Regions from separate parts of the Kosakonia sacchari SP1 genome, predicted to be linked through region 1. Evidence: predicted binding sites of a transcription regulator. Region 1 holds the regulator's gene; each other region holds the start of a gene.
What was found. The regulator CRP, encoded in region 1, controls carbon source genes, mostly activating them, when cyclic AMP is high. The targets are predictions, from matches to a motif close to ATGTGANNNNNNTCACAT.

Region 1 (5,812 bases):
TGCCGTGATGCGGGCGCTGACGCCATGCTACCGACGAAATGGTATGCATGGTGTTCAGGTGCCCAATAATCCGCTGTAAATGCTGCTCCAGTGTGCTCATTGGCCCATGCGTTAATGTTTCCGGGGCTTCGAGAATATTCACATCTCCGGATCCTCCCGGCCCGTCATACTCCAGCCGCTGCTGGCAGCGCTGCAGGGCAATTTCGCAGGATTGCAAATAACGTTGCGCCAGTTCCGGCGTCAACATCGTATGTTCGCGCGCCAGCGTCGTCATCGCATTGATATGCTCAACAATAAACTGGCTGTGCGTTACCCACAGTTTCATATCTTCCAGATAACGCGTATTGAATCCCGGTTCCTGCATCGCCTGGTTTAGCGAGTTGAACAGGGCGTTATGCGCCTGGTTCACGCGCATTCGCTGCCAGGCAAGCGGTGTGGGCTGCGGGTTATCGCTTAAGATCAGGCGAATCGCTTCCTGATCTGTTTCCAGCGCATCGTGCGCATTCTGTCGCAGTAAGCCACTTTGCCACTGCGGCCACAGCCAGACCATGCCGCCGAAGGCAATCAGGCAACCAATCAACGTATCTATAAGGCGGGCGACAATAAACTCCTCACCATTTAGTGTCAGCAGCTGCAAGGTGTAGACGGCGGTAATGGTAAAACCCACCATCGCCCAGCCGTAGTTTTTCCGAATAATGAGATAACTGACCAGCGTAATCATCAGCATCGCCGCCAGCGTAAAACCGAGTGGAACATGAAAATGCAGCGTCGCCCCGGCAATCACCAGCCCGGCAATGGTGCCTGCCGCCCGGTGGACAATGCGAACGCGCGTTGCGCCATAACCGTTTTGCGTGACAAACATCACCGTCATCATGATCCAGTAGGGTTTCGGTAAATGCAGGGCGCTGCCCATCAGGCTGGCGATACTGAGCATGACGCTGATTCGCGCGGCATTCCGCAGCGCCGCAGATTTCAGTGATAAATAGCTTTTCAGCGCCGGGAAAAGGGGCAAGCGCCGCTGCTTTTCCGCCATCAGATCGCGGGCATAGAGCGGGCGCTGAGTGCGCAAGACGCGCGCGATACGGCTAAAATGCCAGGCGCAAAACTGCCCAACCGGGTTATCCGGGTGCTGGCGGGCGATTTTTTCCAGCGCGCCAATCTGCTTATCCATGTTGAAGCGCGTGGGATAGCGGTGATAGAGAATGTCGTCTGCCAGCACGCGCAGACGAGCGGCAACGGTTTGTGCGTTCCAGCGGATCACCTGCTCGGCATGGGTTTGTTCCACCAGTTTTTGCACTTCTTCCGGCTGATGCAAACTCACCGAAATGTGCTCTTGCAGATCCAGCCCTACCTGGAAAACCCGCAGTAGCCGTTTGTAATCGTTGTGTTTATTGGCGGCCAGCATATGCAGTTGTTGATAGCACTGGCTTATCATATCCACCGCTTTTTGCTGGCGGGCAAGCAAAGGCGGCAGGGCTTTTTCCGGGTCGGCATGCTGCGTCAGCAAGCTGTATTTCGCCTCGCAGTAGTCTGCCAGTTGCCGGTAGAGCAGGCTGAGAGATTCGCGCAGCGGTTGCTCTCGCCACATCCAGAACCAGAACCAGTTGAACAGCCCGTACCACAACGTGCCCAGCGCATAGATAAGCAGCGGCTCCCATACCGGCATGTTACCGGCAAGGCTGAGCGTAAAGATGGCGGCAATGAGCGAAGCCGGGAGCAGACGGCCGTGCAGTGCGCTGATTTCGGCGGTTACGCCTAAAACCAGCGTCAGCCCGGTGAGGATCAGCGGCAATGGAAGATCTTTCGCCAGCAGTAATTGCACCGCCAGGCTGCTGCCGGCAAACAGGGTTCCGCCAATGATCAGGCGTTTGAAAAAACGTTTATGTGGCGTATCAAGCCCGGCAATGTTGCAGCAGGCGGGAACGAGGGAAAACAGCAGACCTTGTTGTAGATGACCCGAAACCAGACCAATGGCCACAGGTAAACATAACACCAGCGTTTGTCGCAGTGCGTAGTTGATTTCGGGGTGATAAATCAGCCTGCGCCACATGAGGGAAGAAAAACGACGCAGCGCGTAAGCTGCGCCGTTTTACAGATTAACGCGTTCCGTATACGACGATGGTTTTACCGTGGGCGGAGATCAGGTTCTGATCTTCGAGCATTTTGAGAATGCGGCCCACAGTTTCACGGGAACAACCGACGATCTGACCAATTTCCTGGCGAGTAATTTTAATTTGCATGCCGTCCGGATGGGTCATTGCGTCTGGCTGTTTCGCCAGGTTTAACAGCGTTTGCGCGATACGGCCGGTTACGTCCAGGAAGGCGAGGTTACCCACTTTTTCTGAAGTGACCTGCAGGCGGCGCGCCATTTGCGAGGAAAGACGCATCAGGATATCCGGGTTAACCTGGATTAACTGACGGAATTTTTTGTACGAGATTTCAGCCACTTCACAGGCAGTTTTAGCGCGTACCCATGCACTGCGCTCCTGACCCTCTTCGAACAGGCCCAGTTCACCGATAAAATCTCCCTGGTTCAGGTAAGAGAGGATCATCTCTTTACCTTCTTCATCCTTGATCAGCACTGCCACTGAGCCTTTAACGATGTAATACAGCGTTTCCGCTTTTTCACCCTGGTGAATCAGCGTGCTCTTCGACGGGTACTTATGAATGTGGCAATGAGACAAGAACCATTCAAGCGTCGGGTCTGTTTGTGGTTTGCCAAGCACCATGCGCGATTATCCTCTGTTATAAGCTGTCTCAGACACAGGATGAGCCCCTACGTCTGGGGTTGCAATCTAAGCTTCCCGCATCCAGGGAAGCGGACCGTCAGCGTCATCTGCGGTCTCTAAAGTATGATGTCATGCATACATGCGTAACATCCATTTATCTCTGTAGCATCCAGAGTGTTTTAGCATAGCTTTTACCGCCTGTCTCCTGGTGTCTCGCTTCAGCATGACGCAGGTCGCCTTCCGTTGCGAGTTTTGTTATGTACGCGTAATCTGTAAAGAAAATTGCCACTCCGGAGTGAAGAAAATGCAGGCACGTGTGAAATGGGTTGAAGGGTTAACGTTCCTTGGCGAGTCCGCATCGGGCCACCAAATCCTGATGGACGGTAACTCCGGCGACAAAGCGCCAAGCCCGATGGAAATGGTGCTGATGGCGGCGGGCGGATGCAGCGCCATTGATGTGGTTTCTATTTTGCAAAAAGGGCGTCATGACGTGACCGACTGCGAAGTGAAGCTGACTTCAGAGCGTCGCGAAGAAGCGCCGCGCCTGTTTACCCACATCAATTTGCACTTTATCGTCAGCGGTAAAGATCTGAAGGATGCGGCGGTTTCCCGCGCGGTGGATTTATCCGCGGAGAAGTATTGCTCCGTGGCCTTGATGCTCGAAAAAGCGGTGAAGATCACCCACTCTTACGAAGTTATCGAAGCCTGATGCGAAAAGCCCGGCGGCACGTGGCTGACCGGGCTTTCTGCATTATTTGATCTTTTTGCCTTCCATCAGCCGTTGCACCAGCGGCGTCATAATCAGCTCCATCGCCAGCCCCATTTTTCCGCCAGGTACCACCAGCGTATCCATATGCGAGATAAACGAGCCTTGCAACATCGCCAGTAACCACGGGTAATCAATCCCTTCCAGATTACGGAAGTGGATCACCACAAAACTCTCGTCCAGTGAAGGAATGCCTTTCGCGGCAAACGGATTGGACGTATCCACCGTTGGCACGCGCTGGAAGTTAATGTGCGTACGGGAAAACTGCGGCGTAATAAAATTGATGTAATCCTCCATCGAACGCACGACAGAATCCATTACCGCTTCACGCGAATGCCCGCGCTCGCTGGTATCGCGGACAAGTTTTTGAATCCATTCCAGGTTGACGATCGGCACCACGCCCACCAGCAAATCCACATGACGCGCGACATCGTTTTGCGGCGTCACCACGCCGCCGTGCAGACCTTCATAAAACAGCACATCGGTTGGCTCCGGCAGCGGTTGCCACGGCGTAAACGTGCCCGGCACCTGGTTCCAGGGAACGGCTTCATCGTAGGTATGCAGGTATTTGCGCGCCTGGCCTTTGCCGGTTTGACCATATTCGCTAAACGTCTGTTCCAGAAGGCCAAAATCATTGGCTTCCGGGCCAAAATAGCTGATATGCCGCCCAAGATCGCGGGCCTTACGGATAGCCATATCCATTTCCGGACGGGTATAGCGATGGAAGCTGTCACCTTCCACTTCTGCCGCGTGCATATTGAGCTGGGCGAAGATCTTACGAAAGGCGAGGCTGGTGGTGGTGGTTCCCGCGCCGCTGGAGCCTGTAACGGCGATAACCGGATGTTTGGCGGACATAGCAACTCCCTGAATAAACGATTATTTCAGTATAGCCAGCCGCCATGTACCTGTTCAGTCGTGGAACTGCCCGCGCGGCATTATATTGACCGTCTCGTGCAGTTCCGACCACACCAGTACGGCTTCGCCGCGTTGCAGCTGCCGTTTAACGTCGGCGACCTTTTGCTCAAGTGAACGCTCATGTTCACCATAATCAGTGCCTTCGCGCAAGACAAAGCTCTCAATCAGATTGTCCAACGTCTGCGCATCAATCTCTTGCCAGGGAATAATCATCGTCTTTCCAGGTAAGCGGATAACCAGTCCGGAATGCGTTTTTCCAGCCACATTTCCGGGTGGCGCAAGGTTCCGCCAACAAACCCGACATGGCCGCCGTGTTCCGTCAGTTGGTACTCAATATTCGCCGGTAAATGCCCGGCATCAGGGATAACGTTGTGATCCATAAACGGGTCGTCTTTCGCGTGGATAATCAGCGTCGGTTTACGAATATCCGGCAAAACCGGCATTGCGCTACAGCGGCGATAGTAATCCAGCGCGTCGGCAAAACCGTGGATTTTCGCGGTGATCAGATCGTCGAATTCGCGAATACGGCGCAGCTTACGCAGCGCAGGCAAGGTAGTTGGCAGCGAACCAGGATAAGCGCGTAATTTGCGCGCGGCGTTCGCTTTCAGCAAATTCAACAAGTAGCGCTGATAAACGCGGGAAAATCCCTTATCCATATGATAACTGCAAGCTTCCAGCACCAACGGAGCTGAGACAATCACCGCTGCATCGACGGGCAAATTGTCATCGGCTTTTGCCAGCAAACAACCGAGCATGTTCCCACCGAGCGAATAACCCACCGCTGCGGTTGGCGCGGGCCCAAATTCCTGATGTAACCAGCGCAAGAACCAGGTGCCATCTTCGGTTTCACCCGAGTGATAAATGCGGTTCAGGCGATTCGGGATGCCGCTACAGCCGCGAAAATGCATCACCACGCCAAGCCAGCCGCGCTGCTTCGCCGCATGCACCAGACCGTGCGCGTAAGGGCTGTGCAGGCTGCCCTCCAGCCCATGAAACACCACCAGCCGCGGTTTATGTTTCGCCTGATTCGGCTCTTCGCTCCAGGCCAAATCAACAAAGTCACCATCCGGCAGCTCAAGGCGCTGCCACCAGGGTTCAAACTGGAGACGTCGACGTAAAATGCGTGGCAGCATCGTTTGTAGATGCGGATTACGCGCACCAGGCATTGGATGAAAGTTAAGCGAGTCTCCCTGATTTTCAAGGAAATTTGCAGGTGTAATATCTGCCATCTTGTCAATAAACGTAAGTAAATAGACGATTATTATACTTGTTAATAAATGGGCTGTTTAATACTTTGCTGCTGTTGTACCGTATATGCCTTTGCAGTCGGCCCGATAACTTTCTAAGAAATCTATTACTTTCATTGGATTACTGCCGTCTGCTTTTAAATCATTGAGGATGT
Region 2 (5,812 bases), 790 kb from region 1:
CGTTCTCGACATTACTGATTTGCGGCGCGATGTCGGCGGTGGAACCGTCGCATATGCTGGCGGCAAAAAATCTCGGCGCGTCGCGCTTACGCATCCTGTTCGATATCATTTTACCGCAGGTGCTGCCGACGATTGGCGTGGCGATGGTGCTCTCCACGGTGACGATGATGTCGGTGCTCTCCGTGCCGCTGATGATTGGCACCGGCACGCCAACCATGATGACCGTCGATATGGCGTTTCGTGTTAACTCTTACGGCGATTACCCGGTGGCGAATGCGATGGGCGTGATCTCCTATCTGATTTGCGCGGCGCTCTCCTGGTTCTATTTGCGTCATAGCCTGCATGCGAAAGGAGCGTAGCGATGACCACGTTTCGACAAAAACTCCACGGCAGTTTTCTGCTGCAAACGCTGTTGCTCACTTTTCTGGTACTGGCGCTGTTTGGCCCGCTGTTGAACCTGCTTATCTGGACGGTGGCGGAGAGCTGGTTTTTCCCGCACACCTTGCCGAGCCAGTGGGGATTAAAGTACTGGAGCCAGGTGTTTAGCCCTTACAGCGATGTATCGGGATCACTCTCTATTAGCGTGTTGATCGCCGTGCTATCGGTGCTGGTTTGCCTGTTGATTTCTATTCCGGCGGGTTACGCGCTGTCGCACCGATCCATGCCCTGTCGCGCCTTTTTTATGCTGCTGTTTCTCATCCCGCAGGCGTTTCCCAATCTGACGGTGTATATGAACGTGGCGCGACTCTTTTATCAGTGGGGGCTAAACGGCACGATTGTGGGCGTGGTGCTGGTGCATAGCGTTCATGGCCTGATGTACTCGATCTGGATTAGCGTGGCGGCGTTCTCGGCGCTTGACCCGCTGCTGGCGCGCGCTTCGCGCAATCTGGGTGCCGGGTCGGTTTACACGTTTTTCCATATCATTTTGCCGCAGGCCGCTCCTGGGTTGATTGCCGCGAGCATTTTTGTGTTCCTGGAATCGCTGGATGAGTTTACCGCCACCTTTTTTGTCGGCGCGCCTGATATCACCACTCTGCCCATTTTGCTCTATACCGCCAGTATGTCGGGCAACTATCAGGTATCATCTATCACCGCGCTGATCCTGCTGGTGCCATCGGTGCTGTTTATGCTGGTTATCCATAAATTTATGCGCCCGGAAATGCTGTCGAAACTGGGGAAATAATTGCACCTTAACGCCGCGAAAGTCGTCCATCGAGCCACTTAATCAACGGCAATGACGCCAGACAACCCCTATTAAAGGTGCGCGCATGGACATTAAAGGCCCGGCAGCAATTGATGTTTTTAAACCCTATGATATTTCGCCTTACGCAGACAAAACGCTCAGAGCGGTGCAGCTAGAGCCTGCCTATACGCCGGCAAAGGAGACTTTCCAGGCGTTTCAGCAGCGGCATTATTCATGGCGAACTGGTGATAAACAGGCCGATCTTTCCCGCGTACCCAAAGATGAAGGCAAAATACCGTTGCCCACGCTGGGGGAAAGTTTGCAGGAGATTTTCCTCGGCGCGGTGTTGGGCGGGCCGCTGCCGGAATTCCCGGGCGGAGTGCGATCGCTTCCCGGTGCGGGCGCGGCGCGGCTTACTGAACGACCTTCTGGCACAGCTAAAGGTCCGCACGGTGAAATCAACGTCGCTATTGCGGAGTCGAAAATGGCGGTGGCAAGGCCATTAAATCCAGCTACGGAAGCGAACGTTTCCACCAGTAAGCCGTTAAGCCACGCCATACCTGACGCCTCTGGCCCGGACGTATTGCATGTTTCATTACCGCAAGCGGGAGGAAAAAATTTTTCCGATCCCATGGCGTCATCAAAACTCAACATCAAACAATTCGCTGAAATTGCCAAAGTGGGCGACGATGTGGGTGAGAAAGAAATGGGAGCGGTGACATTATCCGGTGAAATCAATATTGTGCGTCGCGACGGCCCCTTAAATGATCCGAATATGTATATGTTTTTCACCGACAGCTATAAAGGCGAACCGCGGTTGAATATCATCGGCCACGGTGTGTTTACGCCAAAGGGTGACAGCACCACGGGCCTGCAAGTCGCCGGTGGAGTTAAAGCGCCGTTTGATGTGGCAATGGATACGCTGGAGCTTGCCGGGGAGGTGAAGTTTAAAAATATCCGCTGTTTAAGCTGCCACAGTGGCGAGGGCGGGATTGATGCTTTCGCACAAAAACTGGCGAATTATACCGGCGTGCCGGTAAAGGGCTATCACGGTTCGGTGACCATTGGCGGGCGCGCGGATGGTTCCAATATTGTCGTCATCAAAAATGAGATGGATGCACTGTTCCATTTCGGCGAGCGCGAAACGACGCACTACCAACCGCAAAAATTCCATCCGCTCTGGCGACCATGGGAAGCTCGCATCCTTGAGTAAAATCGTTGTGCTGACGTAAAACACAGATGCCCGCTAAGCAGAGTCTTATCGGGCATCTATATTTTTTACGCCCTGGCTCGGCAAGTGGGCGTTCCTGCTTAGCGAGCCCGCAGGTAATCAAATGCGGCTTCTCCGCCCGAACAGTGTTGAAAGCGAAGGGATGCTAGTCTCTTTATGCGGTTACCACGGGCGGCAAAGATCGGCGACTGGCGCTGATATGTTGTTTATTTTTATGCGAAAGTGCATTGCGTAGAAAAACGAACACCCGAGGAAATAAAAAAGCGCCCGCAGGCGCTTTAAACAATCACGTTACGATCATCGGCCACTCGGGTGGCGCTTTTTGCGCGATCTCTTCCATAACGACGAGCAGGTTGTGCCAGGTCGTGGCGAGATCCATCACCGTAATGCCCAACAAACCGGTAGCGAACCAGCATGCTGCCGCTAAGCCCATGCCGCTGCTGATCACCGCCAGGCCAATATAATCAGCACGACGGAAACGAATGTTCAGCGTACTGGCCATAAACATCAACACTGCACTCAGTAACTGCCAGCGGAGAAGCACAACGCTGGCGGTAAAGGTAGCCATCAAACCATCCTCAGAAAGAACCGAATACCAGGCGGATAAGCACACTGCGCGAGTGGCAATGCTGAAGATCCGCGAATAACACAACGAATTGAAACGGTGTTTTTCGTTTCAAGAATATGTGAATTATATCACATTTGCTGATTTATTCGCCAGTACAAAAAGCGTGCTTTTTGCATCGTGATAGCTGTGTTTCATTCGTAAATATACTGCCGATATATTTATGCGTGCGGAGGGATTAATGTTTTTTCCATCTAATACATTTGAGTGATATTTAGCATCCTAATTGCCACAACGTTTACAGCTTGTGTCGCATATATTATGCTTTTGAGGAAAATCTTATTAGCCTGTGAATGATGATTCAGGGTTTTGATCTTTATCGATATATTCTTTTTCATCACGTTTTTCATGCGTGAAGAAGATATTTGCGCGTGCAGTTGCGCTAACTGAATTGATGGCCGCCTCTTCTTTTTTCCTGATGACATCATTTGAAGCTGGTTTCGCGTTTTATAACCTGCGAATGAAAAAATATGAAAATAGAAAATTCCGCCGTGCCGCCGGAGGATGCCGATGCGGCGTTGTCGGTTCTGGTAAGGTTGATGCCCTGGCTCACCGCGCAACGTTCAATGGAAGAGATATTACGCGCAATCAATGCGGCACTTGGATCCACACTTGCTTGGGTGGTTATCCGGCAGGATGACGCATGGCAGCTCGTCAGCGCTGGTACGCCGGGCTGCACGCTGCAGGATGTACAAACCTTCCTTGAGCAGTCTCAACTGCAACGACATCAGCGCGCCTGGCGAGTCATTTGCTGGCGGCGGCATGCCGGCGATTTATTATTTCCGCATCAAGAAATATCGGCTAGAAAATTACGCAGCGGTATTTTGTGTAAGTTAAATTATAAAGAGTCGGGGCTCGAAGGTTATTTCTTTTTGGCATTTCCTCAGCCCTTGAGCTCTTTATCTATTGTGAAAAATGTCGTTATTGTTTTGGTCGAAAAACTAAAAAACTATCTTGCTGAAATTGTCGCCAGAGAACGCACAGCAAAAGAGATGCAGCGCATAGTGACACAATATAAAGCACTATTTGAACGCGCCCCGGTTTTAATGAACTCTTTTGATAAAAGTAACCGCTGCGTATTATGGAATGGTGAGTGCGAACGCGTATTTGGCTGGAGCATCAATGAGCTCAATCAGCAGGCCGATCCATTAGCGTTATTTTTCCCCGATCCCGAGGTTCGGCAAAAAGTTCGCGCGTCGGTTAATACATCGCCGGGCGTCGACATGCACGAATGGCACCCGGTACGCCGTGATGGCCAGGTACTGACGGTACTCTGGTCGAATATTCAACTGCCAGATCACCCGGTGCTCAGCATCGGGCTTGATATTACCGAGCGTAAAAAAGCGGAGCGGCAGCTGGAAATGAAAGCCACCATTGACGATCTGACTGGCTGCTATAATCGTTTCTCTATGTTGCGGAAGTTAAAAGAGGCGCTGGTGTCGTGTCGGCCGGACGAGCCGCGCAGCCACTTCAGCCTGCTGATGCTGGATCTGGATTATTTTAAAAATATCAATGATCGCTGGGGGCATTTAACGGGTGACGCCGCACTGATCCATTTTTGCGATCAGATCCGCGAACATTGCGATCCATCGTATATTTTTGGTCGTTTAGGCGGTGAGGAATTTCTGATTTTAATGCCGCATACCGACAGTAAAATGGCGCTGCGTTTTAGCCAAAAGATTCGCGCGTCACTGGCGCGAAATCCATTGTTTAGTAATGGTGAAAAGATAGCCTTATCCTTTAGCGCTGGTTTAGTATTCGTCACCGGTGAAGAGTCCGATACTTCAGTTTTACTTACGCTTGCGGATAACGCTTTGTACGATGCGAAACGTGCAGGGCGCAGTAAAACCGTGGTGGTTGGCGCTTTTTTATAAATAAAGAAGAAATTATGAAGACTTCTCAACGACAGATGAAAAAATACCCGAATGGCGCACCTTTTTTTATCCTGCGGCCAGTTTAGCTTAATCAGCGATACTCTGTTGTATTAACTTAAAACACCCCCATACGAATGGATTAATATTTTCCTTAATATAAACATTGGGCACACTCTGAGTTTGCTTTATGGTCGCGTATTTTGGTCATAACCAAATATTAGGTTTTTAATGAGAAAAGTCAGTTGCTAATGTCGTTTGATTCATGCAACGTAATCACCTGTTTATCAAAGCATCCTGCCAAACATTAAAAAGGCACTTTAAATGCATGGATATAGGCGGACATGAATCATAGCGTGCGTCGCAAGATGCTCAGCGTCGTCGTGCTCATCACGGTAGTTCTTCTACCGCTGATGTTGTCGCTATGGTTTGCGCATATTCGTGCGGTGAAAGAAACGAGTACCCAGCTTCAATCGTTTGCCCAGTTAGCGCTAAATAAAACGGAACGCGTTATCCAGCAAGTGGATACGGTTCGCAGCGCGGCGGAAAAATACCACGGACAAATTTGTGCGCCGGAACATCGCGCGGCCATGCTCAATATCGTCCGCAGCAGCATGTATGTTTCGGATTTAATTTATGCTCGTGGCGACCACTTTTTATGTTCGAGCGTAATAACGCCCACGCAATCGTATGCTATTTCACCAGCGGATTATAAACGCGCGCCCGATATCGCCATTTATTACTATCGAGATACGCCTTTTTACGCAGGCTACAAGATGGTGTACATGCAGCGCGGAAATTATGTCGCAGTGATTAATCCGCTCACTTACAGCGATGTGGCATCAGACAATACTGATCTGGCTTACGGTATTTATGATACCGTTACGCGACAGTTTTTTTCC
Region 3 (5,812 bases), 2.2 Mb from region 1:
GGTAACTTTCGCTGTCGTCGGCTGCGCCGTCGCGGGTGACGGGCGTGACTTTTTGCAACTCCTGGCGCGCCGTCCACAACAGATTCTGCCCCGGTAAAAGCTGTTTCTGCTGCCCGCCGGCGGTGAACAGCGCATCGACATCGGCCGGGTTTTCCGTAAACGTGCTGAGCACCGCGCGGTTGCTGCGGCTGCTGACTGTAATTGATGTCGTGTAGTTATTGCCGGACGCGGGTGCGCTGTGCCGGATTTTCGTCAGGTTTCCGGCGTTGTCGTAGGTGTAAGTGCGGGAGTAGTTTGTGTAGGTGGCGTCATCAAAGGAGGAATAAGCTGGCAGGCTGCTGTTCTGCTGCACCGCGCTGGCCATTTCGCGCCCGCTGGCGCTGACCAGCTGGTACAGGCTGTCGTAGGCGTAGCGGTTTTCGGGCACCACTTGCTGATTGCGCCAGAAACGCGTCTCCTCAGCATCGTTAGTGATAACCAGCACGTTGCCCACCGGGTCATATTCATAGCGCAAATCCTGCAGCACTTTTGCAGCAGACAGACGTTCCGTTTTAATACCAATAAGACGCTGCGTTTCCGCTTCATAACTGTACGTGGTTACCACGCCGTTGCCGTGCTCCTCGCGCAGTTTCTGCCCGGCGGCGGAATACGTCAGGGATTTCACGATAATCTGCTCTGAACCGCCATTCACCGTCAGCCAGCTTCCCTTCAGCAGACCCGCCACGTCATACGCCACGCGCTGCAGATTACCTTTCGCGTCGGTGGTGGTCAGCACATTCCCGGCCGCGTCGACCGTGCCGTTGGTCGTGTAGGTTTCGCCCGCCAGCAGGTCGTTCCACGCCGAGGCGTCCACGCCCTGCCAGTCTGCTTCGGCATCGTCCGGCAGCAACTGGCGGGTGACGGAAAGCGGCACGCCGCTCAGCGAAACGCTGCCCGTCGAAAGCAGACCTGCCGGGTCGTAATGGCTCACTGGCTGACCGGCAAGATTGTGGCTCTGTTCATCTGCGGAATGACCACCCCAGACAAACCGTTCGGTGGCGCGTGCGTTTTCCCCGGCAGCCTGCTCAGTAATGCCGAGCAACCGCCCCGGCAGGCTGGCATCTTCATACTGAAAAGTGCGGGTCACGGCGGCGCTGCGTTCATTACCCTCGCCAATATTGCTGACCTGTAAAAAAACCCGCCCGGAGGCGTCATTCAGGGCAACGGATGTACCCGCATCCGCACTCTGCGTGCGTAGCGCCGTGCCGTTCAGGTCGCTGAGATAACTGAAATTCGCCAGCCCGGCGGCATAGAGACGCGGGTCAGCACTTTGTGACGGCAGACCGCGCGCATCAAACTGATGGCGGGTGATGCATTCATCGGTGATGTCCAGGGTGTCCGGATGGCGGTGATACGCGATAGCGCGTACTAGCAGAGCACGGTTATCAAGCACCGTGACGGACGGGGTTTTACTGTAAAGGGATGTACTCATAAGATCCTCCGCTTAAATTGCCTACTTTTGCATCAAATGCAATAAAGAGTATAAGCGGAGAAACAGGAATAGCGGGTTGTAAGCGAACGGCCCGCGTCAGGCCAGAATACGGTCGGCAACTAACATGCCGGTCGCCATTTGCAGATTGATGTACTGCGCCAAATCGCGCTGTTCCGGGCGCGGCAGATACGGTAACTCCCCGACCAGCGGCGCGGGCAGTTTTTTGCTCAGTACGTTGATAATTTCGGCGTAGTGCGCAAGGCCGGGGTTGATGCGGTTCGCCACCCAGCCAATCAGCGGCAAGCCGTCGCTGGCGATGGCCTGCGCGGTCAGCAAGGCGTGGTTGAGACACCCTTCCTGAATACCCACCACCATCACCACCGCCATCTGTTCCTGCACCACCCACTCCGAAAGCGGGCGTAAGTCATTCATTAAGCTACGCCAGCCACCGGTGCCTTCCACAACCACGTGATCGACGCGATTGCACAGATCAGCCAGACCATTCGACAACAGGGTGTAATTGATGGGGCAACTGTGCGCGACGCTGCTCTCTTCTTCGCTTAATGCGATGGGGTTGACCGCCTGGTAAGGTAGCTCCAGTGACGAAACGCTTTGCAGCACCAGCGCGTCTTTATTGCGCAGCCCGTCCGGCGTCTCTTTGCTCCCTTTGGCAACAGGCTTGTAACCTGCCACCGTTTTACCACTGGCTGCCAGCGCCTGGAGTAGCGCGCGGGACGCCACTGTCTTCCCGACAGAAGTGTCTGTACCCGTTACAAAGAAACGCTTAAGCATCACTCATCCCACCGTTGTTCTACGAAAATATAAACCAGGAAAATAATTCAGTGGGGAAAGTCTAAGGTAACTGCCAGGGGGCAAGATTGAGGTAGCGCAATTTTTATGGCAACAGTGTAAAAATGTTACCCCTGCAACAAACGGATAAGTAAGGATCCGTTATACATCGCGTCTTTTACCAGCGCCGCACCGGCCATGGTGCCCTGGTTGGTAAATTGTGTGCTCTCTACGCTGATGTGCTGGCTATACGCGGGCAATGCCTGCTGGCGAATGCACGCGGCAATGGCGGGAAAAAGCACGTCTGCCGCTTTGCTGAGCGGCGAGCCAATCAGTATTTTTTGCGGGTTGAACAAATTCACCATGATGGCAAGAATGCGACCAATATTCGCACCCACGCCGCTAATGATATCTTTAGCCAATAAATCGCCCTGCTGCGCAGCCTGGCAGAGCCATTCCACAGTCAGCGGTTTTTGGTGCAGCATCGAACTCATTGACTGGCTCATGCGCAACTGCGCCAGCTCCAGCACGCTCTCGACGCTGGCAATGGTTTCAAGGCAACCATGGTTGCCGCAATAACAGCGTTTGCCATAGGGATCGACCTGTGTATGACCAATCTCCACCAGGCTGCTGCTTCCCGCATGCAATAAGCGCCCGTCAGTAATCACCCCGGCCCCAACGTTGTGATCGATAACCACCTGAATCACATCCCGCGCCCCGCGTGACGCGCCAAACAAGGCTTCGGCCATCGTCCACGCACTGATGTCATGCTGGACATACACCGGCACGCCAGTGTGATTTTCCAGCGCTTCACCCAGCGGCATATCTTTAACATCGTCATAAAAGGGCATGCGATGAACGATACCGTTTTCGGTATCAATGATGCCGGGCAGCGTAATCGCAATGGCGGTCAAACGTTCCAGTTTGTTCTGATGGCGGGTAAAAAAGCGGTCAATATGCAGAATAATACGGTCCAGCAGCGGCAGTTCAGCCACCAGCGGTAACTCAAGGCGATCTTCCACGACCAGCTTGCTGCTGAGATCGCGTAAAGAAAGAAAGATCTCTTCCCGGCTGATGCGCAAAGAAAGGTAGTGCCAGGCTTCGGTCTCGACCACCAGCCCGACCGCCGGACGCCCGCGGCTGCCAGGTTCCTGGATTTCCGTCTCCTGCACCAGGTGGGCTTCGAGCATTTCGCGCACAATTTTCGTAATACTGGCCGGGGCGAGTTGCGCCAGGCGTGAGAGATCGATGCGCGACACCGGGCCAAGCTGATCAATCAGGCGGTACACCGCCCCCGCGTTGGTCTGCTTTATTTGATCAATATGCCCAGGCTGACTATCAGCAACCACCTCTGACTCCCTTATTTTCACGCTTCGAAATAAACGTTCGGCTATGGTGAAACACTTCACTGGTCGCCGTCAAATATTTACCCCGGCGTGTGATTTACAGCACATTTTGCAATGACTTATGCGCAAAATTTATCCGTCAGCGGCGGCAATCAACTGCTGCTTAAAGCGTGCAGCCGCGCTGCCCTGCTCATGATGTTTTGACCAGACTAACCACATTTCCGATACCGCATCCGCTTCAATAATCGGCACCCAACGCATTTCCGTTAGCTGCACACGCCGAAATGATGCCGGTAATATCGACACCCCTAATCCGGCCGCTACCAGGCCGATAATGGTCATCGCTTCGCCCACTTCTTGCGTAATAGTTGGCGTCAGTTGATAACGGCGCATCAGGCCGAGGATCTCATCATACAGACCAGTACCGACATGCGGATCGAAAAAGACAAACGGCTCCTGTGCCAGTTCCACCAGCGACACCGCCGAACGCGCCGCTAATGGATGATCTTTGTGGATCATCGCCAGCAACGGCTCGCGCAGAATCACCTCCCAGGCCAGCGTCTCCGGCAACGGCGTGTTACGCATCAACCCCAAATCCAGCAACCCTTCATTGAGCGGCGAGATCTGTTCACGGGTATTGATTTCGCGTGTCTGGATATGTACATCCGGGTAACGCTGGCGAAATGAAGAGAGCGTGTCGGAGACCGCTTTTATGAACGGCGCGGAGGAGGTAAAACCAATGCGCAGTTCCCCGGTTTCCCCCTGATGCAAGCGCATGGCGCGTGCGGCGGCTTCATCGACCTGGCTTAAGATTTGCCGACTATCCGCCAAAAACTGCCGCCCGGCAGGTGTGAGCGACACGCTGCGGTTGGTACGGGCAAGCAAGCGCGCACCAACTTGTTGTTCAAGGATCTGGATTTGCTGGCTTAACGGCGGCTGCGAGATATTCAGCCGCGCCGCCGCATGACCAAAATGCAGCTCCTCGGCAACGGCAATAAAGTAACGTAAATGACGCAGTTCAATATTCATACTTAAAACATATTATTTGAGATTATTAATATATTAGACAGAATATTACCGCTTTCATACCCTTAGCGACGTGGTAAGCCCGTCACCAAAATCACGGGTATAAAACGTTAAGGATCTCCAGTGAGTCGTACAACAACCGTTGACACCGGGCCGGCAAGCGTCGTCGACGAAAAACCAGTCTCTTTGCCGGGACAATTTATTAAACGTGGTACTCCCCAATTTATGCGCGTCACGCTGGCGCTCTTTTCCGCCGGGTTAGCGACATTCGCCTTGCTCTACTGTGTGCAACCCATTTTACCGGTGCTGTCGCAGGAGTTTGGCGTCTCTCCGGCCAGCAGCAGTATTTCCCTCTCGATATCCACCGCCATGCTGGCGATTGGTCTGCTGTTTACCGGCCCGCTTTCTGACGCCATCGGACGAAAAAAAGTGATGGTTACCGCGCTGCTACTGGCGTCGTGCTGCACATTATTGTCAACAATGATGACCAGCTGGCACGGCATCCTGGTGATGCGCGCATTGATTGGCTTATCGCTGAGCGGCGTTGCGGCCGTTGGCATGACCTATTTAAGTGAAGAGATCCACCCCAGTTTTGTTGCCTTCTCGATGGGGCTGTATATCAGCGGAAACTCTATTGGCGGGATGAGCGGACGCCTGCTGAGCGGCGTGTTTACCGACTTTTTTAACTGGCGTATCGCGCTGGCGGTGATTGGCTGTTTTGCGCTGGCTTCCGCGCTGATGTTCTGGCGGATCTTGCCCGAATCACGCCATTTCCGCCCGACCTCGCTGCGGCCAAAAACCCTGTTTATCAATTTCCGTCTGCACTGGCGCGACCAGGGATTGCCGCTGTTGTTCCTGGAAGGTTTTTTGCTGATGGGCTCGTTTGTCACCCTGTTTAATTACATCGGTTACCGTCTGATGCAATCACCGTGGACGCTGAGCCAGGCGGTGGTGGGTCTGCTTTCCGTCGCCTATTTGACGGGCACCTGGAGTTCGCCGAAAGCCGGGATGATGACCAATAAATACGGGCGCGGGCCGGTGATGGTCGGTGCTACCGCCATCATGCTGCTGGGGCTGTTGCTTACGTTGTTCTCAACGCTGGGGGTAATTTTCATCGGTATGCTGCTGTTTACCGCAGGCTTCTTTGCCGCCCATTCCGTCGCCAGCAGCTGGATTGGCC
Region 4 (5,812 bases), 1.2 Mb from region 1:
AGCGCCCGTGGCGCGGCAACGCTCTACAAAATGCGTTTTTCCGATGTCCGTACCGGGCTGAAAGTGGAAGAGCGTTTTAAAGGCGATGATATCCTTGATACCGTGACCCTGAACCGTCGTTTTGTCGACTTCTCTTATGTTGACGGCAACGAATACGTGTTTATGGATAAAGAAGATTACACGCCGTACACCTTCAATAAAGAGCAGATTGAAGAAGAGTTGCTGTTTATTCCGGAAGGCGGTATGCCGGATATGCAGGTTCTGCTGTGGGACGGTCAGTTGCTGGCGCTCGAACTGCCGCAGACGGTGGATCTGGAAATTGTGGAAACCGCACCGGGTATCAAAGGCGCTTCCGCCAGCTCACGCACCAAACCGGCAACCCTGACCACCGGTCTGGTTGTCCAGGTGCCGGAATACCTGACCACCGGCGAGAAAATCCGTATTCATATCGAAGAGCGCCGCTATATGGGCCGCGCGGACTGATAAGCGCGATGCATGAAAAAAGCCACTTCATTGAAGTGGCTTTTTATTTTCCGACGATAAATCTAATTACAACAGATCGCGGAACAGCGTTTTCTTCAGCGCCAGCTCAACGCCACGCACTTCCGCCATCCCTTTCAGGCGACCAATCGCCGAGTAACCAGGGTTGGTTTTCTTACGCAGATCGTCAAGCATCTGGTGACCATGATCCGGGCGGAACGGGATCGGGCGCAAATCACCGGCTTTCTTGCGGCGCTGCTCTTCAGTAAGAATGGCGGCAACCACCGACACCATATCCACATCACCCTGCAAATGCGCGGCTTCATGGAACGTTTTCGGGTTATCTTCGCGGCAGGTGGAACGCAGGTGCGTAAAGTGAATGCGATCGCCAAACGTCTCGATCATCCGCACTAAGTCGTTATCCGCACGCACACCGTATGAACCTGTGCACATGGTGAAACCGTTATTGATGCTGTCTACCGCTTCTTTCAGCCACTGCATATCTTCAAGAGTAGAAACGATACGCGGCAGGCCGAGGATCGGGCGCGGCGGATCGTCCGGGTGTACCGCCATACGCACGCCCACTTCCTGCGCAACCGGCACAATAGCGCGCAGGAAATAGGCCATATTTTCACGCAGTTGCGCTTTGTCGATACCGTCATATTCCGCAAGGCGCGCATGGAACTGCTCAAGGGTATAGCCCTCTTCCGCGCCAGGCAGACCAGCGATGATATTGCGCGTCAGCTTTTCGACTTCCGCTTCAGTCATGGCGTTGAAGTAAGCCTGCGCCTGGCGCTGCTCTTCTTCGCTGTAATCAGCTTCTGCGCCTTTGCGCTTCAGGATATGCAACTCAAACGCGGCAAAAGCAATCTGGTCAAAACGCAGCGCCCTGGAGCCGTCCGGTAGTTCATATTCCAGATCGGTACGCGTCCAGTCGAGGATTGGCATAAAGTTGTAGCACACGGTATCAATGCCGCAGGCCGCCAGATTGCGAATACTCTGCTGATAGTTGGCAATCCAGGTGTCGTACTGCCCGGTATGAGTTTTAATATCTTCATGCACCGGAATACTCTCGACCACCGACCAGACCAGCCCTTTTTCCGCCAGCAGCGCCTGACGCGCTTTGATCTCATCAACCGGCCAGACCTGGCCGTTCGGGATATGGTGTAGTGCGGTCACGACGCCCGTCGCACCGGCCTGACGCACATCATCAAGCGACACCGGATCGTTCGGTCCATACCAACGCCAGGTTTGTTCCATTGCCTTACCCTCTACAAAGTTGTTATACCAATACACATAAACATATGACGACTACCATACATGCTTAATTGCGGCGGTCAAATCTTCCCACAGCAATGATTGATCCAGCTCACATTCCCCGGATAATTACGGCATACCAATTCTTTTTGCTGTCATATAACTTTACACTGCACATTGTTAATTATTGGTTAATCAGGTGTATATAGATGAAGACAATCGCCTCCGCAACGCTGCCCGCCAGCGTACAGCAACCCGAATATGACCGCACACAACTGCGCTCGCGAATTGTGCACTTTGGTTTTGGCGCATTTCATCGCGCGCATCAGGCGCTGCTGACCAACCGGGTGCTGAACGCGCAAGGTGGCGACTGGGGGATCTGTGAAATCAGCTTGTTCAGCGGCGATGTGCTCATGTCCCAGTTGCGTGAGCAGGAGCATTTATACACCGTGATGGAAAAAGGGGCGGACGGAAACCAGCCGATAATTATCGGCGCGGTGAAAGAATGTCTGAACGCGAAACTCGATTCGCTGCCCGCCATTATTGAGAAGTTTTGCGAACCGCAAGTGGCGATTGTTTCCCTGACCATTACCGAAAAAGGCTATTGCATCGATCCTGCCAGTGGAAAACTGGATCTGCAGCAGCCGCGCATCGCACACGATCTCCAGCATCCGGGCGAACCGCACTCAGCGCCGGGGATTTTGGTTGAAGCGCTCTCCCGTCGCCGCGAACGCGGGCTGCAGCCCTTTACTGTGCTCTCCTGCGATAATATTCCCGACAATGGTCATATTGTTAAAAATGCCGTACTCGGAATGGCGCAAACCCGCTCACCGGAACTGGCGCAGTGGATAGAGGAGAATGTAAGCTTCCCGGCCACCATGGTGGATCGCATTGTTCCGGCGGCAACAGATGAATCACTGGCGGAAATTGGCGAAGCGCTGGGCGTATTTGATCCGTGTGCCATCAGTTGTGAGCCGTTCATTCAGTGGGTAATCGAGGATAATTTCGTCGCCGGACGTCCCGAATGGGAAGTGGCCGGCGTACAACTGGTACAGGATGTGCAGCCGTGGGAGCAGATGAAGTTACGCATGCTCAATGGCAGCCACTCTTTTCTGGCGTATCTCGGCTACCTGGCAGGCTTCGCGCATATTAATGATTGCATGCAGGATGACATCTTCCGCACGGCAGTGCGCCGCCTGATGCTCCAGGAACAAGCCCCGACGCTGCGCATTACCGGCGTTGATCTCATCGCCTATGCCGATAGCCTGATTGACCGTTTTTCTAACCCGGCGCTGAAGCACCGCACCTGGCAAATCGCCATGGACGGCAGCCAGAAGCTGCCGCAGCGTATGCTGGACGGTGTTCGGGTACATTTGCAACGCGAAACGCCGTGGCCGCTGTTAGCGCTGGGCATTGCGGGCTGGATGCGCTATGTCAGCGGCGTGGATGATGCCGGTAACAGCATTGATATTCGCGATCCGCTGGCGGATAAAATTCACGCGATTGTGGAAACCAGCAGCGTCGATGAACGCGTAACGGCACTATTGGCGCTTAAAGAGATTTTCGGTAGCGACCTGCCACAAGACCCGACATTTGTTAATGCCATTAATGACGCATGGCAGATGCTTACCACCGAAGGTGCGCATGCAGCGGTGAAACGCGCACTCGGTAATTAACAATTTCTGCTACTAAAGCGGACGGTTAGTGCTTTTACGCCGTCCGTGCCCTTCTCTTTTCGCACTTTTTTCGCCAGGATCGTCAGTCACGCTTACATTTCGTTGACGCCTGGAGCACTTGTGACCAAAACCAACCTCATCACCGGCTTTCTCGGAAGCGGCAAAACCACGTCGATTTTGCATTTGCTGGCCAATAAAGACCCGCAGGAAAAATGGGCCGTGCTGGTGAATGAATTTGGTGAAGTCGGCATTGATGGCGCGCTGCTGGCTGACAGCGGTGCGCTGCTTAAAGAGATCCCGGGCGGGTGTATGTGTTGCGTGAATGGCCTGCCGATGCAGGTGGGTCTTAATACATTGCTGCGCCAGGGGAAACCTGACCGCTTGCTGATTGAACCGACCGGGCTGGGCCATCCCAAACAGATCCTTGATATGCTCACCGCGCCGGTGTATGAGCCGTGGATTGACCTGCGCGCAACGCTCTGCTTGCTCGATCCCCGCCAGTTACTGGATGAAAAAGCACTTCACAACGAAAACTTTCGCGACCAGTTAGCGGCGGCAGATATTGTCGTCGCCAATAAACAGGATCGCGCCACACCGCAGAGCCAGCAAGCGCTGGAGGCGTGGTGGGGCGAGTTTGGTGGCGAGCGCTTACAGGTCAGCGCGACCCAGGGCGTTATTGACGGCGCGCTGCTTGATCTTCCTCGCCGTAACCTGCGTGAGCTGCCTTCCAGTGCCGCGCATAACCATACTCACGACGAGAAGAAAGGTCTTGCGGCATTAAGCTTGCCGGCACACCAGCGCTGGCGCCGCAGCCTTAACAGCGGCCAGGGCCATCATGCCTGCGGCTGGATTTTTGATGAAGAAACGGTGTTCGACACCATCGGTTTACTGGAGTGGGCGCGGCTTGCGCCGGTTGAGCGAGTGAAAGGGGTGATGCGCATTCCGGAAGGATTGCTGCGCGTTAACCGCCAGGGGCAGGATCTGCATATCGAAACACAAAACGTCGCGCCGCCGGACAGCCGTATCGAGCTTATCACCGCCTCGGAGGCAGACTGGAACACACTTCAGTCCGCTTTGTTGAAGCTTCGTTTAAGTCAGTAACACTAACGTTGCCGCCGTGTTAATTGAAAATAGACCCGTAATGAAAACTCGTTTACTGCTCATTTTACTGTTGAACGCCGCAGGACTGGCGCTATTTATTTCCTGGTACTTACCCGCTAACCACGGTTTTTGGTTTCCGCTGGACGCCGCAATGTTCCATTTTTTCAACCAGGGTCTGGTGGAAAACCGCGCTTATTTGTGGCTGGTGGCGCTAACCAATAACCGCGCCTTTGACGCCTGCTCGCTGGTGGCGATGGGCTGTTTAATGCTCTCTTTCTGGTTAAAAGAGGATGCGACAGGCCGACGCCGTATTCTGATGACTGGCCTGACAATGCTGCTGATAGCCGTGGTGATTAATCAACTGGCGCAGCATCTGATGCCCGTCAAACGCGCCAGCCCGTCGCTATTCTTTACCGATATTCACCGGGTTAGCGATTTGCTCGACTTCCCCACCAAAGACGCCTCGAAAGACAGCTTCCCTGGCGATCACGGCATGATGCTGCTTATTTTTGCTGGTGTAATGTGGCGATATTTTGGCCGAAAAGCGTTTGGGGTTGCCCTTATTATTTTTGTGGTTTTCGCCTTTCCGCGCGTGATGATTGGTGCACACTGGTTTACCGATATTGCTATCGGTTCTCTTTCGGCTGTTTTGATCGGTCTGCCGTGGTGTTTGCTAACACCACTTAGCGACAAAATTATTTCTGCCTTTGATCATTCCCTGCCCGGAAATAACAAAATTTAAACAACTTTCGATTATCAATAACACGCATTCATCAGGAATCGTTTTCGATTCCTGATGCGTAATCGCGGCTTTTCCCTAATTTTGTCATTTTCTTGTCACGCCAATCTGCCTATAAAAGAGCAATTTGCACGCTATTTAAGCCAAATTGATTATTTTTTACTCAATCCTGGAAATTCACTTTCTGTATCATAATTTCTTATAAAAAATTAAAGAAAACCGCTCGCCATGCCGAAGATGTTCAGGTAACCTCGGTTCGTCTTGTCGCAAAGAGTGCTCTTTTTCTCATTGCGCGTAAATTTGTGCGTTCTTCCACAAAATTACGTCAGAGCATTTGTCTCGATGCATTCAGATAATTAATCTCGCTGCGTTGGCATTTTTTATAACGATATTTATCGTTAAGGACTTCAAGGGAAAATAAGCAACATGGTCAAATCTCAGCCGATTTTGAGATATATCGTGCGGGCGATACCCGCGATTGCAGTAGCGGTTCTGCTTTCAGCTTGTTCTACAAATACCGCAAAGAACGTGCATTCTGAGACGCTTGCTGTGGGCGAAG

Region 2: a site for CRP is predicted at 3,099-3,116, ahead of C813_RS44300 (YjcB family protein). Genes of this name have one in related genera too.
Region 3: a site for CRP is predicted at 3,697-3,714, ahead of mlc (sugar metabolism global transcriptional regulator Mlc). Genes of this name have one in related genera too.
Region 4: a site for CRP is predicted at 1,838-1,855, ahead of C813_RS30655 (mannitol dehydrogenase family protein). Genes of this name have one in related genera too.

The regions. Positions count from the first base shown of each region.
Region 1 covers NZ_CP007215.2:390,145-395,956, forward strand. The annotation lists gene C813_RS24755 (YccS/YhfK family putative transporter) at 1-2,050, opposite strand, end outside; gene crp (cAMP-activated global transcriptional regulator CRP) at 2,097-2,729, opposite strand; gene C813_RS24765 (OsmC family protein) at 3,034-3,438, shown strand; gene C813_RS24770 (phosphoribulokinase) at 3,481-4,350, opposite strand; gene C813_RS24775 (YheU family protein) at 4,405-4,623, opposite strand; gene C813_RS24780 (hydrolase) at 4,620-5,639, opposite strand.
Region 2 covers NZ_CP007215.2:4,500,359-4,506,170, reverse strand. The annotation lists gene C813_RS44315 (ABC transporter permease) at 1-359, shown strand, start outside; gene C813_RS44310 (ABC transporter permease) at 362-1,183, shown strand; gene C813_RS44305 (hypothetical protein) at 1,269-2,396, shown strand; gene C813_RS44300 (YjcB family protein) at 2,701-2,982, opposite strand; gene C813_RS44295 (GGDEF domain-containing protein) at 3,510-4,913, shown strand; gene C813_RS44290 (EAL domain-containing protein) at 5,255-5,812, shown strand, end outside.
Region 3 covers NZ_CP007215.2:2,620,998-2,626,809, forward strand. The annotation lists gene C813_RS35350 (RHS repeat protein) at 1-1,471, opposite strand, end outside; gene bioD (dethiobiotin synthase) at 1,568-2,263, opposite strand; gene mlc (sugar metabolism global transcriptional regulator Mlc) at 2,389-3,609, opposite strand; gene C813_RS35365 (LysR family transcriptional regulator) at 3,739-4,635, opposite strand; gene C813_RS35370 (MFS transporter) at 4,756-5,812, shown strand, end outside.
Region 4 covers NZ_CP007215.2:1,609,678-1,615,489, reverse strand. The annotation lists gene yeiP (elongation factor P-like protein YeiP) at 1-483, shown strand, start outside; gene uxuA (mannonate dehydratase) at 550-1,740, opposite strand; gene C813_RS30655 (mannitol dehydrogenase family protein) at 1,947-3,413, shown strand; gene C813_RS30650 (CobW family GTP-binding protein) at 3,534-4,514, shown strand; gene C813_RS30645 (phosphatase PAP2 family protein) at 4,555-5,256, shown strand; gene mepS (bifunctional murein DD-endopeptidase/murein LD-carboxypeptidase) at 5,680-5,812, shown strand, end outside.